DNA from 2 places in the Roseixanthobacter liquoris genome. Region 2 is predicted to be linked to the other one. Evidence: predicted binding sites of a transcription regulator. Region 2 holds the regulator's gene; the other holds the start of a gene.

Region 1 (3,316 bases), 330 kb from region 2:
TTGCCTTCATAGATCTTGTCGAAGGCGGCCTTGTCGTTCTTCTCGATGTTGAAGAAGGCGTCGCGGATCTTCGCCTTCAGATCGGCCGGCAGGCTGTCGAGATAGGCCAGCGGCGAGTTCACGATCTGCTCGGACTTGAAGATGATGCGGAAGTCCGCGTACTTCGCCATCCCCTTGCGATCCATGCGCATGAGGTTGGATTCGTTCTCGTCGTTCCACCAGTTGAAGGCGGCGTCGCAGGTGCCCTGCTGCACGGCGATCACGGCGTTCTCGTGCGAGCCGGCATAGACCACCTTGCCGAAGAACTGATCGGGGGTGATGCCCATCTTGTTCATGGCGAAGCGCGGCACGTTGTTGCCGGAGGTCGAGTTGGGATCGACCAGGCAGAGGTTCTTGCCCTTCAGGTCCTCGATCGACTTGTAGGGGCTGTCGGCCTTCACATAGAGCACCGAATGATAGCCCTTGGTGCCGTCGGCGTTCACTTCGATGGCGAAGGCCTCAATCTTCGCGCCGGTCATCAGGGCGCGGGCGAAGGAGGAGGGGCCGTAGGAGGCGATCTGGATGTTGCCGGCGCGCTGGCCCTCGATCACCGCCGCATAGTCATTGGCGATGCGCAGGGTCACCTTGGTGCCGAGTTCCTTGCTGAGATAGTTCATCAGCGGGGTGTAGCGCTCGGTCACGCCCGAGGCGTTTTCCGCCGGGATGATGGCGAACACCAGCTCGGGATACTGGGCCTTCCAGTCCTGGGCATTGGCGCTGCCGGCGAGGCCGGCGGTCATCGCCACCGCGGTGGCGGCGGCGATCAGGGTACGACGGGTCAGCATGTCTCGCTCCTTGAGGATGCGGGGTATGGAGGCGGGGTACGAAAACGCTTGAAATCACGCGTACTTCTGGAAAACCGCGCGCGGCTCCGGGCTGCGCGGGGAGGCGTTCGCATGCGCTGTCGAAATCACGCGCGCGCCAGGGGCGTGCCCGTGCTGGCGCCCGGCCGCCAACTGGCGCGGCCGCAGCGGGCGGGGGTCACACGGCGGCGGCTCCCGGCGCCAGGGCGGGTTCGAATTCCGGCTCGGCGGCGGCGCCTTCGAGATCCATCACCTCGCCGGCCTCGAGGCCGTAGAGTTCGCGCGCGACCCCCTCGGTCAGGGCGGCCGGCGCGCCGTCGAACACCACACGGCCGGCGGCCATGCCCACGAGGCGGTCGCAATAGGTGCGGGCGAGGTCGAGCGAGTGCAGGTTGCACAGCACGGTGATGCCGAAATGCTTGTTGATGCGCAGCAGCGCATCCATCACCACCTTGGTGTTGCGCGGGTCCAGCGAGGCGATGGGCTCGTCCGCCAGGATCAGGCCCGGCTCCTGCACCAGGGCGCGGGCGATGGCCACGCGCTGCTGCTGGCCGCCGGAGAGGCTGTCGGCGCGCTGGGCCGCCAGTTGGGCGATGTCGAACTGGTCGAGCGCGGTCAGCGCGATGGCCTTATCCTCCTCGCTCCAGATCTTGGAGAGCGCGCGCCAGCGCGGCATGGTGGAGAGGCGGCCCATGAGCACGTTGGTGAGCACATCGAGCCGGCCCACCAGGTTGAATTGCTGAAAGATCATCGCGGCCTGGGCGCGCCACAGGCGCAGCTCCCGGCCCTTCAGCGCCGTGACGTCCACGCCGTCATAGCGGATCGCCCCGCTGCTGGACGGCTGGAGGCGATTGATCATGCGCAGCAAGGTGGACTTGCCGGCGCCCGAACGGCCGATGACGCCGATGAAGGCGCCCTGGCCGATCTCGAGGTTGACATCCGATACGGCGACCTTTTCGCCAAATCGGCAGGTCAGCCCTTCGATCACCATCATCTGGTTTGCTCCGGTGCTTACCGGACATTTCCTTAAGCGGGCGCCGCAACAATCTTATGACACTGGGGTGATCGGGCACCGTCGCGGCCTTGCAAATCCTCTAAGGTCGCGCTTCATGCAATTGTCATTCACGTCACAATCCGACCTAAAAGCCTGATTGTTGGGACAAAACTACATTTGATGCCAAGGGCCTAAGGCGAGAGGCCAATCGCCCTTGCGCGCCCGCTGTGCTCCGGGCGGGCGGGGCTGCGGGAGGGGGCGGAACGGGTCGGAGAGGCCGGGAAGGCGGATCCCACACCCGGCGGCGATGCCGCGCTACCGCCGGGCGACTATAGCGCGGGGCGACGATAGCGCGGAGGGAAGATAGTGCGGGCGAAGATAGCCCGGGCGACGATACTGCGAGCGGCGATGCGGCCGGGGCGATTCGACTGCGCCTCGGCGCGAACCTCCCGCATCGGAACGGGCGCCCGGCGCAGGCCGGCTGGGTTGTGAGGCACGCGGCGCCGGAGAATTTCTCTCCAGCGCCGCGCCGATCGACCTGCCCTTCGCGATTTTTGGTCTTTTACGAAGGCGGCTTGAGCGTGTGGCCAAACTCAGATCATGCCCAGGAGCACCGCGCCGATGACGGCGAAAGCGGTACTCACCTTCAGCATGTCGAGTATCGAGCCCAGGTCCACTTCTCAAGTCCCTTTTTGGTCGATCTCCGCGCGAAGCTTAGCAAAGACCAAAAAATGGAAAAGCAAATAACGCTGCCGCAACGCGGTGCATTATCCTGCGCCGCAGCGTCTGTTTTCGAGAAGTGAACGATACCATCCACATGGCGGTATCGCACTGCACATCGGGCTTTTTTGATATATTGTATTTCAGCTTTGCAGCGCGCGTTCGGCGAAGGCGGCGACGGTCAAGGCGGTCCGATCCCGGCCAAAACGCCCCACGATCTGCACCCCCATGGGCATGCCGTTCGCCCCCGAAAGGCCGGTCACATTCACCGTGGGCGTGCCCATCAGCGTCCACAGCCGGTTGAAGATGGCGGACCCGGTGCTGCCATAGCCTTCCGGCGCCGTGCCGGGGGCGGAGAAGGTGAGGATGGCTTCATAATCGGCGAAGAAGTCGCCCAGCCGCTGGCGCGCGCGCTTGGCGGTGCGGCGCGCGGAATCATAGGCATCCGGCTGCACCGCGGCGGCCTGATCCAGATGCCGGGCCAGCAGCGGGGAGAGCAGGTGGCGCGCGCGGTCATATTCGTCGGCGAAGGCGATGGCGCCCTCGAAATCCTGGATCGTGGAATGGATCGCGTCGGCCGCCTCCAGTTCCGCCGGCAACGCGACTTCGCTGACGCTCGCGCCCGCCGCCGCGAGGATGCGCGCGGCCTGGTCCAGCGCCGCATGGGCGTCGGCGGAGGCCTGGTCGGCGCGCACGGTGCGGATCACCGCGATCCGCGGCGCCTGCGCCACCTCGCTGCCGATGTCGAGATCGCGCCCGG
Region 2 (3,316 bases):
GACGGCGTGAACATCGTCGGCAAGGAGCTGGACCCCACCGTCGTGCGCACGCGCATCGGCATGGTGTTCCAGAAGCCCACGCCGTTCCCCATGTCGATCTATGACAACATCGCCTTCGGCGTGCGCCTGCACGAGAACCTCAACAAGGCGAAGATGGACGAGCGGGTGGAAAGCTGCCTGCGCAAGGCCGCCATCTGGGAAGAAACCAAGGACCGCCTGCACACCTCGGCGCTCGGCATGTCCGGCGGCCAGCAGCAGCGCCTGTGCATCGCCCGCACCATTGCCGTGCAGCCGGAAGTGATCCTGCTGGACGAGCCGACCTCCGCGCTCGACCCGATCTCCACCTCGAAGATCGAGGACCTGATCGACGAGCTGAAGCAGGATTTCACGATCGTCATCGTGACCCACAACATGCAGCAGGCGGCGCGCTGCGCCGATATCACCGCCTTCTTCTACCTGGGTGAGCTGGTCGAGGTCGCGCCGTCCGACGTGATCTTCACCAACCCCAAGCAGATCAAGACCCGCGATTACATCACCGGCCGCTTCGGCTGACCGAGCAAGGATCTGCCAGATGTCCGACCATACCGTCTCGGCCTTCGACGCCGAGCTGAAGGAGATCGGCCGCAAGGTCGTCGAAATGGGTGGCCAGTCGGAGCGCATGGTGGCTGACGCCGTCAATGCCCTGATCCGCCGCGACACCGCTTCCGCCCAGCGGGTGATCCTGCTCGATGCGAGCGTCGATCACCTCCAGCGGGAGATCGAGGAAAAGGCCATCATCTGCATCGCCAAGCGCCAGCCGGTGGCCAGCGACCTGCGCGATGTGGTGGCCTCGATCCGCATCGCCTCCGACCTGGAGCGCATCGGCGACCTCGCGAAGAACGTGGGCAAGCGCGTCCTCGCCATCGAGGGGGAATATCACCCCCAGAAGCTGGTGCGCGGCGTCGAGCACATGTCCGACCTGGTGCTGGAGCAGCTCAAGGAAGTGCTGGACGCCTACGCCAGCCGCGACCAGGCGAAGGCCGTGGACGTGTGGGTGCGCGACAGCGGCATCGACACCATGTACACGTCCCTGTTCCGCGAGCTCCTCACCTATATGATGGAAGATCCGCGCAACATCTCGGTGTGCACGCATCTTCTGTTCTGCGCCAAGAATATCGAGCGCATCGGCGACCACGCGACCAATATCGCGGAAACCATCTATTACATGGTTTCGGGACAGATGTTGTCCGAAGAGCGCCCGAAGGCGGATGTCTCCAGCGAGACGACCGTCGCTTTCCCGGGGCATAGCCTTCAGGGGTAAAATCCGTGCCTGCGCGTATCTTGATTATCGAGGACGAGGAACCGCTGACCCTTCTGCTCCGCTACAATCTGGAGTCGGAAGGCTATTTCGTCGAGAGCGTCGGACGGGGCGATGAGGGCGAGACCCGGTTGCGCGAAAGCGTGCCGGACCTCGTCATCCTCGACTGGATGCTGCCCGGATTGTCGGGCATCGAACTGTGCCGCCGCCTGCGCACGCGCCCGGAAACCGAGCGGCTGCCGGTGATCATGCTCACCGCCCGCGGCGACGAGACGGAACGCGTGCGCGGCCTCGCCACCGGGGCCGACGATTATGTCGTCAAGCCCTTCTCCGTTCCCGAGCTTCTGGCGCGGGTGCGGGCGCTGCTGCGGCGGGCGAAGCCGGAGCATGTGGCGACCCTGCTGCGGGCCGGCGATATCGAGCTGGACCGGGAGACCCACCGGGTCCACCGGTCGGGGCGCGAGGTCCATCTCGGGCCGACGGAATTCCGCCTGCTGGAATTCCTGATGCAGAGCCCCGGACGGGTGTTCTCCCGCGAGCAATTGCTCGACGGCGTCTGGGGACAGGACGTCTATATCGACGAGCGCACGGTGGACGTGCATGTGGGCCGCCTGCGCAAGGCGATCAACCGGGGCCGGCAGTCCGATCCGATCCGCACCGTGCGCGGCGCCGGCTATTCCTTCAACGAGATGTTCGCCCGCGTGCATTGAGCGCCAGGGGCCAGACGCGGCGGGCGCCGGCAGGTCGATCCCTGTCGCGCTCGCACCCCCGGCAAGCCGCCGGATGCTCTGCGGCGCACATCGCCAAGATCATTATTTCGCGAAAAGTGATGGCGCGCAGGCGCCGGCCCACAGGCGGGGGGCAAGGCGCAAATCCTGGCCCGGCCGATGCGCCTGGCCGGCTGTCCGTTTCGTATGATGCGATCTTCGCGCAAATCGGGTCGCTGCGGCTGGTCGCCCATCGCGGCACGCCATCTCGCGCGGCGGGCAGGGCCCCTTTGGCGTTTCAGCAGGGCCCAGCCGGTCGCTGGCAGACCCTAAAATGGCTTCGACGCCCGGGCGAGCGGCGCGCCCTTCTCGAAAGACCCGCTCCGGGAACGCCTTCCCCGATTGGGCCGAGGCCCACGCCGGTCGTTCCCCGCCTCGCATGCCCGGCGATCTGCTCCGGGGTCCTTCCTTGCATGTGCCGGCAAACGCTTGCGCCGGCACATGTCGTTCCCGGTGCGCGCCGCTCAGATGCGGGCGACGCGACGGTCCCGGCGGCGATCCTGCGTGGGCTGGTAGGCCATCCGCGCATGGGTCGTGCAATAAGGCATGCCGGTGAGGCTGCGCCCGCCGCAGAAATAGAAGCTTTCCGTGCCCGGCTCACCGATCGGCCAGCGGCAGGTGCCCTCGGTGAGGTTCATGATGGTGCAGCGCTGGCCCATGGCGACCACATTGCCGGCGGAGGCCGGGCGCGGCGCGGGCTCGGGCGCCACGAAGGCTTCCAGCGCGGGGGCGAGCGCGGTGTTGCCGATGGTCTGCGGCTGAGGCGCGGGCTTGTGTGCGGGCGCTTCCGGCCGCGCCTTGCGCGGGCGAGCCGCGGGAACCGTTGATTTCGCACGGCCGGAGAGGCCGAGGCGGTGCACTTTTCCGATCACCGCATTGCGGGTGATGCCGCCCAGCTCGCCGGCGATCTGGCTTGCGGAAAGCCCTTCGCCCCAGAGCTTCTTCAAGAGTTCGACGCGCTCGTCGTTCCAGCTCATCGCTCTCCTCCTTCGACTCTTCTCCCGCACCCAGGCGCGCCATTGCACGCGGGTTCGCAGGGCCCAACGTCACTTGGGGAACAGGCCTGCACGACATGTCGTGGTCGGCCACGAGCAAACTACAATATGCACGCACCCGCGCACAGAGTCGGAATGCATTCCCGCGCCGTTGTCCCCAAGTCGTTACAATCAGGTTAACGGCTGCGCTCTGTTGACCTCACGCGCGCGATCATTAGAATCCCTTTTTGTCGGGCCGCCCCGCGAGGGCGGCCTTT

What was found. The regulator PhoB, encoded in region 2, activates phosphate uptake and scavenging genes when phosphate is short. The targets are predictions, from matches to a motif close to TGTCATNNANCTGTCAT.
Region 1: a site for PhoB is predicted at 1,882-1,898, ahead of phnC (phosphonate ABC transporter ATP-binding protein). Genes of this name have one in related genera too.

What each region holds. Positions count from the first base shown of each region.
Region 1 covers NZ_CM195537.1:1,967,061-1,970,376, forward strand. The annotation lists gene phnD (phosphonate ABC transporter substrate-binding protein) at 1-824, opposite strand, end outside; gene phnC (phosphonate ABC transporter ATP-binding protein) at 1,021-1,836, opposite strand; gene V5F84_RS08675 (amidase) at 2,700-3,316, opposite strand, start outside.
Region 2 covers NZ_CM195537.1:1,640,710-1,644,025, forward strand. The annotation lists gene pstB (phosphate ABC transporter ATP-binding protein PstB) at 1-552, shown strand, start outside; gene phoU (phosphate signaling complex protein PhoU) at 572-1,300, shown strand; gene phoB (phosphate regulon transcriptional regulator PhoB) at 1,306-2,007, shown strand; gene V5F84_RS07295 (GcrA family cell cycle regulator) at 2,529-3,041, opposite strand.